Bremerella sp. P1: one gene and its partner. The protein of the gene in region 2 interacts with the protein of the main gene of each other region in a pairwise test. Links are inferred from orthologs where the notes say so. Each region holds a gene or a part of one and is shown on either strand. Other genes may lie near its edges.

Region 1 (3,271 bases), 660 kb from region 2 along the record:
CATCTCGGCTACTTGCTTACGACGTGCCCTCTCTTCAGTGCTCCACGATTGTCGCACCTGGCGACAGGCCTGGGCGAGCGAACGTTTGGTCAAGCGTTGTTCGTTGGTCGACGGCGATTCGAGGCAAACTAGCGAGCTCATATGTCTAAACTCCGTTTTGAGGAATGCGTTGTTGTCGAACCGGTTAACCGCAACTGGCGTACCAAGCGGCCACTGATCTCGCTTGAATTTGCAGGAAATCCCTCGTCGGGCATGAACTTTGCGGTGGTACTTACTCAGAAAAATAGGTGCCTAGCCGGTGTTACACGGCTAAAATTCAGTAGGAGGGTTAATCATGTCCAGACACTGTACCGTCGCGGTTTTCGACGACTTTTCCGCAGCTCAAGAAGCCGTCCACAAGCTTGATGAAAGCACATTCCCTTCCGATCAAGTCTCCTTGGTGGCAAACAGCGTCCACCAAGATCTTCAGTCGACCAACATCCTTCAATATGGGGATGAGTCGCAAAAGGATGCCGCCTTCGGTGCTGGCGTTGGCGGGCTGCTAGGTTTCTTCATGGCCGCTCCGCTATTGACCATTCCCGGATTTGGACTGATGTTAATTGCTGGTCCGATTACCGCAGGATTCACCGGAGCGATTGTCGGCGGGCTTCTCGGATCGATGCTTGGCTGGGGCGTGCATGAGGACCATGTCGCGGAATATGAGGATGAAGTCCGTCAAGGTGCGTTCCTCGTTGTCGCCAATGGCGATCCATTCGATGTCGACTTCGCCAAGCAGGTACTTGATCAGACCAATGCACGTTCGGTCGCGATGCATGTTCGAGAGAGTGCCGACAGCGTCGAGCCGTAGAGGCTTCTGCGCAAAAAAAAGAGCCGGCGAAATTTGCCGGCTCCTTTTGTTTCTTGTGATCGCGTGCTTATGCTTCGATCAGCATCCGCGATGGTTCTTCGATCGCTTCCTTGATGCGTTTCAGGAAGGTGACCGCCTCGCGACCGTCGACGATCCGGTGATCGTAGGTCAACGCGAGGTACATCATCGGGCGAATCACGACCTGACCGTTCACAGCCACAGGGCGTTCTTCGATCGCGTGCATACCAAGCACACCGCTTTGCGGCGGATTAACGATCGGCGTCGATAGCATCGAGCCGTACACACCGCCATTGCTGATGGTGAACGTACCGCCAGAAAGTTCTTCTGGCTTCAGCTGATTGCTCTTGGCACGGCCGGCGAACTCTTGGATCGACTGTTCGATCTCAGCAAAGCTCATCCGTTCGGCAAACTTGAGGACAGGAACCACCAGGCCCTTACCCGAGCCAACGGCGATACCGATGTGGAAGTAGTTGCGATAGACGATGTTGGTTTCGTCGCGAATCTCGGCATTCAGCTCGGGGTGAGCCTTTAACGCGTCGATCAGGGCCTTGGTGAAGAAGGACATAAAGCCCAGCTTGACGCCGTAGCGTTTCTGGAACGACTCGCCATGACGCTTTCGCAGGTCCATCACGTACGACATGTCAACCTGGTTGAATGTCGTCAGCAAGGCGGCCTTCTGTTGTGCTTCGACCAGCTTCGAGGCAATGCGGCGACGAATGAGGCTCATCGGAATGACCTCTTCCATCTCCTTTTCATTGCGATTGCCAGAGTCCGAGCTCGGACGGCTGGAGATCGACTGAACGTACTTCTCGACGTCTTCGCGGCGAACCGTTTTGCCCGCTGGCGCGACGTCCGAGGCCGAGAGACCGTGCTTTAGCAGTTCTCGACGGCCCGAAGGGGTTGCCTGGGTGTCTTCCGTGCTCGAAGCTGACTTTGCGTTTCCGTCCTTCTTGGCGGCCGCTGGCTCAGCCTTGGGCGTTTCCGCCTTCTTCGCTTTCTTATCCGACTTAGCCGCTGGCTTGCCGGCACCTTCTTCAAAGAGCGCGATCACTTCACCGACCGAAACGATCTCGCCTTCTTGCTTTAGAATCTTCTGGAGGGTGCAATTGGCCGGGGCAGCCAGGTCCATGGAAGCCTTGTCGGTTTCTAACTCGACAACGTCTTCGTCTTCCTGAACGCTTTCCCCTTCGCTTTTCAGCCACTTGAGGATCTGCACTTCCTGAATCGACTCGCCCGATTCAGGCACTTTCAATTCGATGGTCATCTTCCGCAGCTGTCCTTTCTAGGTCTCGTTGAAGGCTCGTTCGAGTAGTTGTTGCTGCTCGAATTCATGAGCCGCTTTGGATCCGGTTGCCGGGCTGGAAGATGTCTCCCGGGCGATTACAGAGAGTGGGAATCGCTCGAACATACGATGCCCGTATCGTAATTTCCAGTAAGGCCACACGCCCATATTGTCGGGTTCTTCCTGGACCCAATACAAGGGGACGCCGTCATCATATTGGTCGAGGACAGCCTGAACGGTGTGATTCTTGAGCGGGTAAGGTTGCTCAACGCGAATAATCGCTACATCGTGACGCTGATGCTCTTCACGATAGTGAGCCAGGTCGTAGTAAACCTTGCCGCTGCACATGATTACCCGAGAGGTCTTTTCGGGGTTGTCGCGGGTATCTTTGATGATCCGCTCAAACTTATTGCTCGCCAGTTCCTCTAGCGAAGAAACCGCCGAAGGGTGACGCAAAAGACTCTTAGGGGTAAACAAAATTAACGGTTTCTTCCACGATCGCTTCATTTGACGGCGAAGGACGTGGAAATATTGAGCTGGCGTCGTTGGAATGGCAACTTGAATGTTGTCTTCGGCAGCCAACCATAGGAAACGTTCGAGGCGGGCACTGGAGTGCTCGGGCCCCTGCCCTTCATAGCCATGCGGCAGCAGCAGTACGAGACCGCTCAAGCGTCGCCACTTGTCTTCGGCACTGGCCATGAACTGGTCGATGATCACCTGAGCTGCATTGCTGAAGTCACCGAACTGAGCTTCCCAGGCCACCAGGGCGTTGGGATAGTCGAGACTATAGCCGTAGTCGAAGCCCAACACGCCAGCTTCACTGAGCGGGCTATTGACGATCTCGACCGGTGCCTGCTTGGGCGAAAGGTTCGAGAAAATGCTGTGCTCGTGGCCGTCGATGATGTCATGCAGGACGGAATGCCGTTGGTTGAACGTACCACGCTGACAGTCTTGGCCAGAAAGTCGAATGCGGTGCCCTTCCATCGAAAGGGTAGCAAATGCCAATGCTTCGGCTGACGACCAGTCCAGCATTCGTTCGCCGTTGGCCATTTCCTTACGTTGGTCGGCAATTCGGCTCAGTTTACGATTGCGATGGAAGTCTTCCGGAACGGTAGCCAACA
Region 2 (3,253 bases):
TTATCCAACTGCTCACGCGAGGCGAGGCTGATCGCACCCAAGGTTTCTGGTTCGTCGCATTCGCCGTCGCCGAGAAACGCCCAGACGCGAGTCTTGCTGGTGTCTTTCAGCCCTCGGTCATGCATGTAGCGATTGAAGCGAGCCTGGTAGATCGAGCAGATCGGCCCCAAACCCATCGAAACGGTTGGGAATTCCCAGAAGTCTTCCATCAGCCACGGATGCGGATAGGACGACAGGCCCATTTCCGGTTGCAGCTCGCGGCGGAAGTTCTCCAGGTTCTTTTCGGTCAGACGACCTTCGACAAACGCTCGCGAGTAAATACCCGGCGAAGCGTGGCCCTGGAAGTAAACCTGATCCCCTTCGTAGCCGCTTCCACGACCACGCAGGAAGTGATTGAAAGCAACTTCGACCAGCGTGGCGCTCGAGGCGAACGTGCTGATATGACCACCCAGGCCATCGAAGTTTTTGTTGGCCCGCGTGACCATCGCCATCGCGTTCCAGCGGATGATACTCTTGATACGGCGTTCAAATTCTCGGTTACCGGGATAAGCCGGCTGTTCCGAAGAATGAATCGTATTGATGTACGGTGTATTGGCTGCAAACGGCACGTCCACGCCGCGTGCGTGGGCTCGGTTTTCTAATGCCGAAAGAAGAAAGCGAACCCGGTCATCGCCTTTTCCTTCCAGAACGTAGTCGAGCGAGTCGAGCCATTCTTGCGTTTCGGCTGGGTCCACGTCTTGGGAAAAGGTCGACGGGTTGTTCCGCATCAAATTCTCTTCCGCAGGCATCATTTTGGCGTTCGCCATGCAACTTCCCTTTTTTCAGTCCGTTGCTTGCGCCAGGGAAAAATTTCTTCCATCGCGACTTCATGCGCGACGTTCGTCTGGCGAAGCAACCCTCGATTAACTTATCTCAAAGATCAATCTCGGTTTAGGCCCGAGGCGGGCTGAGAGCTTGAATTCTACCGCGCTGACCGTATTTGTCAGCGAGTGGTAGGCGAACCCTCTCCGTCTTCTGCAGACAGCAGAATCGGCACAAGCCCAAATAAAACCACAAGTTGTTTAACGCTAAGACGTTACGACTTCTTCTTTGGCTTGTAAATTTCGGTAGCTGTTCCGAAAAATACCTCGCCAGCGTTCATAACGGTCTCGCTCAAGGTCGGATGGGGGTGAATTGTCGAGGTCAGATCAAAGACTTCGGCTCGCATTTCTAGTGCCAAAACGGCCTCAGAAATCATTTCACCGGCACCTGGACCAACGATTCCACAGCCTAGAACGCGTTGGGTTTCAGGATCGATAATCCACTTGGTCAACCCATCGGTGCGTCCCAATGCTTGAGCACGACCGCTGGCAGCCCATGGATACATGGCCACTTCGACCTTCTTGCCCATCGCCTTGGCTTCGTCTTCCATCAGCCCTGCCCAGGCAATTTCGGGATCGGTGAAGATCACAGCAGGAATGGCAGCAGGCTCGAAGGAAACCGGATGGCCCAAGATGGCCTCGACGGCGGCACGCCCTTCGTGCGTCGCTTTGTGGGCGAGCATTGGGTTGCCGGTCACGTCACCGATTGCCGAAATCTTCGGATCAGCCGTGCGAAGCTGCTTGTCGACACCGATGAAGCCGCGTTTATCGACAACGCACTGCGTATTTTCTAGGCCAATTCCCTTGGTATTCGGCCATCGACCGATCGAAACCAGGACGCGGTCGTACTTGAACGTACCGAACTTGTTCGGCCCCTCGAATGCGACTTCAACCTGACCGTCGCGATCGCCCAGGGATCCAACCTTGGTATTGGTGAAGATGCGACCCTCGAACAGCTCTTCCAGCTTCTTAGCGAGCGGCTTGACTAGGTTACGGTCGGCACCCGGCAGAAGACCGTCGGTAAGTTCGACCACGCTGACTTTGGTACCGAGATGGGCGTAAACGGTACCCATTTCGAGGCCAATGTAGCCACCACCGATGACCAGCATGGTTTCCGGGATGTCTTGCAGCTCGAGAGCGCCAGTCGAGTCCATCACCCGTGGCGAGTCGATCTGGAAGGCCGGCGGAACGGCAGCGATCGAACCCGTCGCGACGATGGCGTGATCAAAGGTCAGCTTGCCACCTTCGGGAATGGAAGGATCGTCCCCTTCAAATTCCAGGGTGCTCGAATCGACAAAGCTGGCTTTGGCCTTAATGATGGTCACGTTTCGCTTTTTGGCGAGCTGACCCAGGCCGGTCGTCAGGGACTTGATGACCCCTTCCTTGCGGGCACGAAGCTTGTCGAGCTCGATCTGAGGTTCGCTGAACGTAACGCCCCAGTCCTTGTTCAACTCTTGAACTTCATCAATCACGCGTGCGACGTGCAGAAGTGCTTTGGACGGGATACATCCACGCAACAAGCACGTTCCCCCGAGACGCGGTTCTTTTTCAATGAGGGTGACTTCCATTCCTTCGTCGGCAGCCAAGAATGCTGCTGCGTAGCCCCCGGGACCACCACCGATGACCGCCAATTGGGTATGAGCCATGATGTCTCTCTAGCAAATTTACTAAGGCAAAGTTGAGTTACTGACTTGAGATGCGGTAGTGGGGAGATGCTTCTCAAGTTCCACAGGTAACAGTGGCACATTGAACCAAAAAAAAAGGGACTCCGCGACGGGCTGTCGTGCCGGAATCCCTTTGAAATCTGCGAATTGCTGCGAATTGCCGAGAAATTGGTCTCGGAAATTAACGCGACATGAATTCGACCACCATGTTCACGTCCACCGGCAGGCTGATGTCTTCCGGGCCGGGAACGGCGTCGTAGGTCACCGACAGGGTTTCCGGGTCAGGCGACAGAAACGCAGCTGGCTCACCGGACGAATCAGCGTGAATGCTGCGGTAAAGGATTTGCAGCTTTTCACGACCGCGGACGCTTACCACGTCGCCGGGACGCATCTGGTAGGATGGCTTGTCGACCTTGTGGCCGTTTACCAGGAAGTGACCGTGCACGATCCCCTGGCGAGCCTGGCAACGCGTCAGGGCCAAACCGGCACGACGAACGATGTTGTCCAAGCGGCGTTCGCACAACGACAACAGGTTTTCACCCGTGTTGCCCTTGCTGTGCTTGGCGTGGGAGAAATAGCGACGGAGCTGCTTCTCACCAATGCCGTAATAGTGCTTGATCTTTTGCTTTTCCATCAAAGCAGCACCGTAGTTGGACGGGCGCTTCGGGCGATTGTGCATGCCTGGGGGGTTCGGCCGACGATCGGCAGCACGCATAGCGCCACGGCTTT

The links.
Region 1: the proteins of lpdA (region 2) and odhB interact in binary tests that used the Escherichia coli proteins (3 or more experiments, as listed by UniProt). The link is inferred for Bremerella sp. P1 from one-to-one orthologs.

What each region holds. Positions count from the first base shown.
Region 1 is NZ_CP118164.1:6,285,400-6,288,670, reverse strand. Bases 24-2,973 are described here. They hold odhB (2-oxoglutarate dehydrogenase complex dihydrolipoyllysine-residue succinyltransferase), read right to left. Parts: upstream 2,133-2,973; coding sequence 915-2,132; downstream 24-914. Other genes in these bases: PSR63_RS25420 (2-oxoglutarate dehydrogenase E1 component), read right to left, coding at 2,151-2,973; PSR63_RS25430 (hypothetical protein), read left to right, coding at 335-847; PSR63_RS25435 (hypothetical protein), read right to left, coding at 24-141. Also shown: more of PSR63_RS25435, read right to left, coding at 1-23; more of PSR63_RS25420, read right to left, coding at 2,974-3,271. UniProt on the Escherichia coli protein: E2 component of the 2-oxoglutarate dehydrogenase (OGDH) complex which catalyzes the second step in the conversion of 2-oxoglutarate to succinyl-CoA and CO(2).
Region 2 is NZ_CP118164.1:5,626,848-5,630,100, reverse strand. What follows is about bases 292-3,223. They hold lpdA (dihydrolipoyl dehydrogenase), read right to left. Parts: upstream 2,507-3,223; coding sequence 1,076-2,506; downstream 292-1,075. Other genes in these bases: rpsD (30S ribosomal protein S4), read right to left, coding at 2,706-3,223; aceE (pyruvate dehydrogenase (acetyl-transferring), homodimeric type), read right to left, coding at 292-791. Outside these bases: more of aceE, read right to left, coding at 1-291; more of rpsD, read right to left, coding at 3,224-3,253. UniProt on the Escherichia coli protein: Lipoamide dehydrogenase is a component of the glycine cleavage system as well as of the alpha-ketoacid dehydrogenase complexes.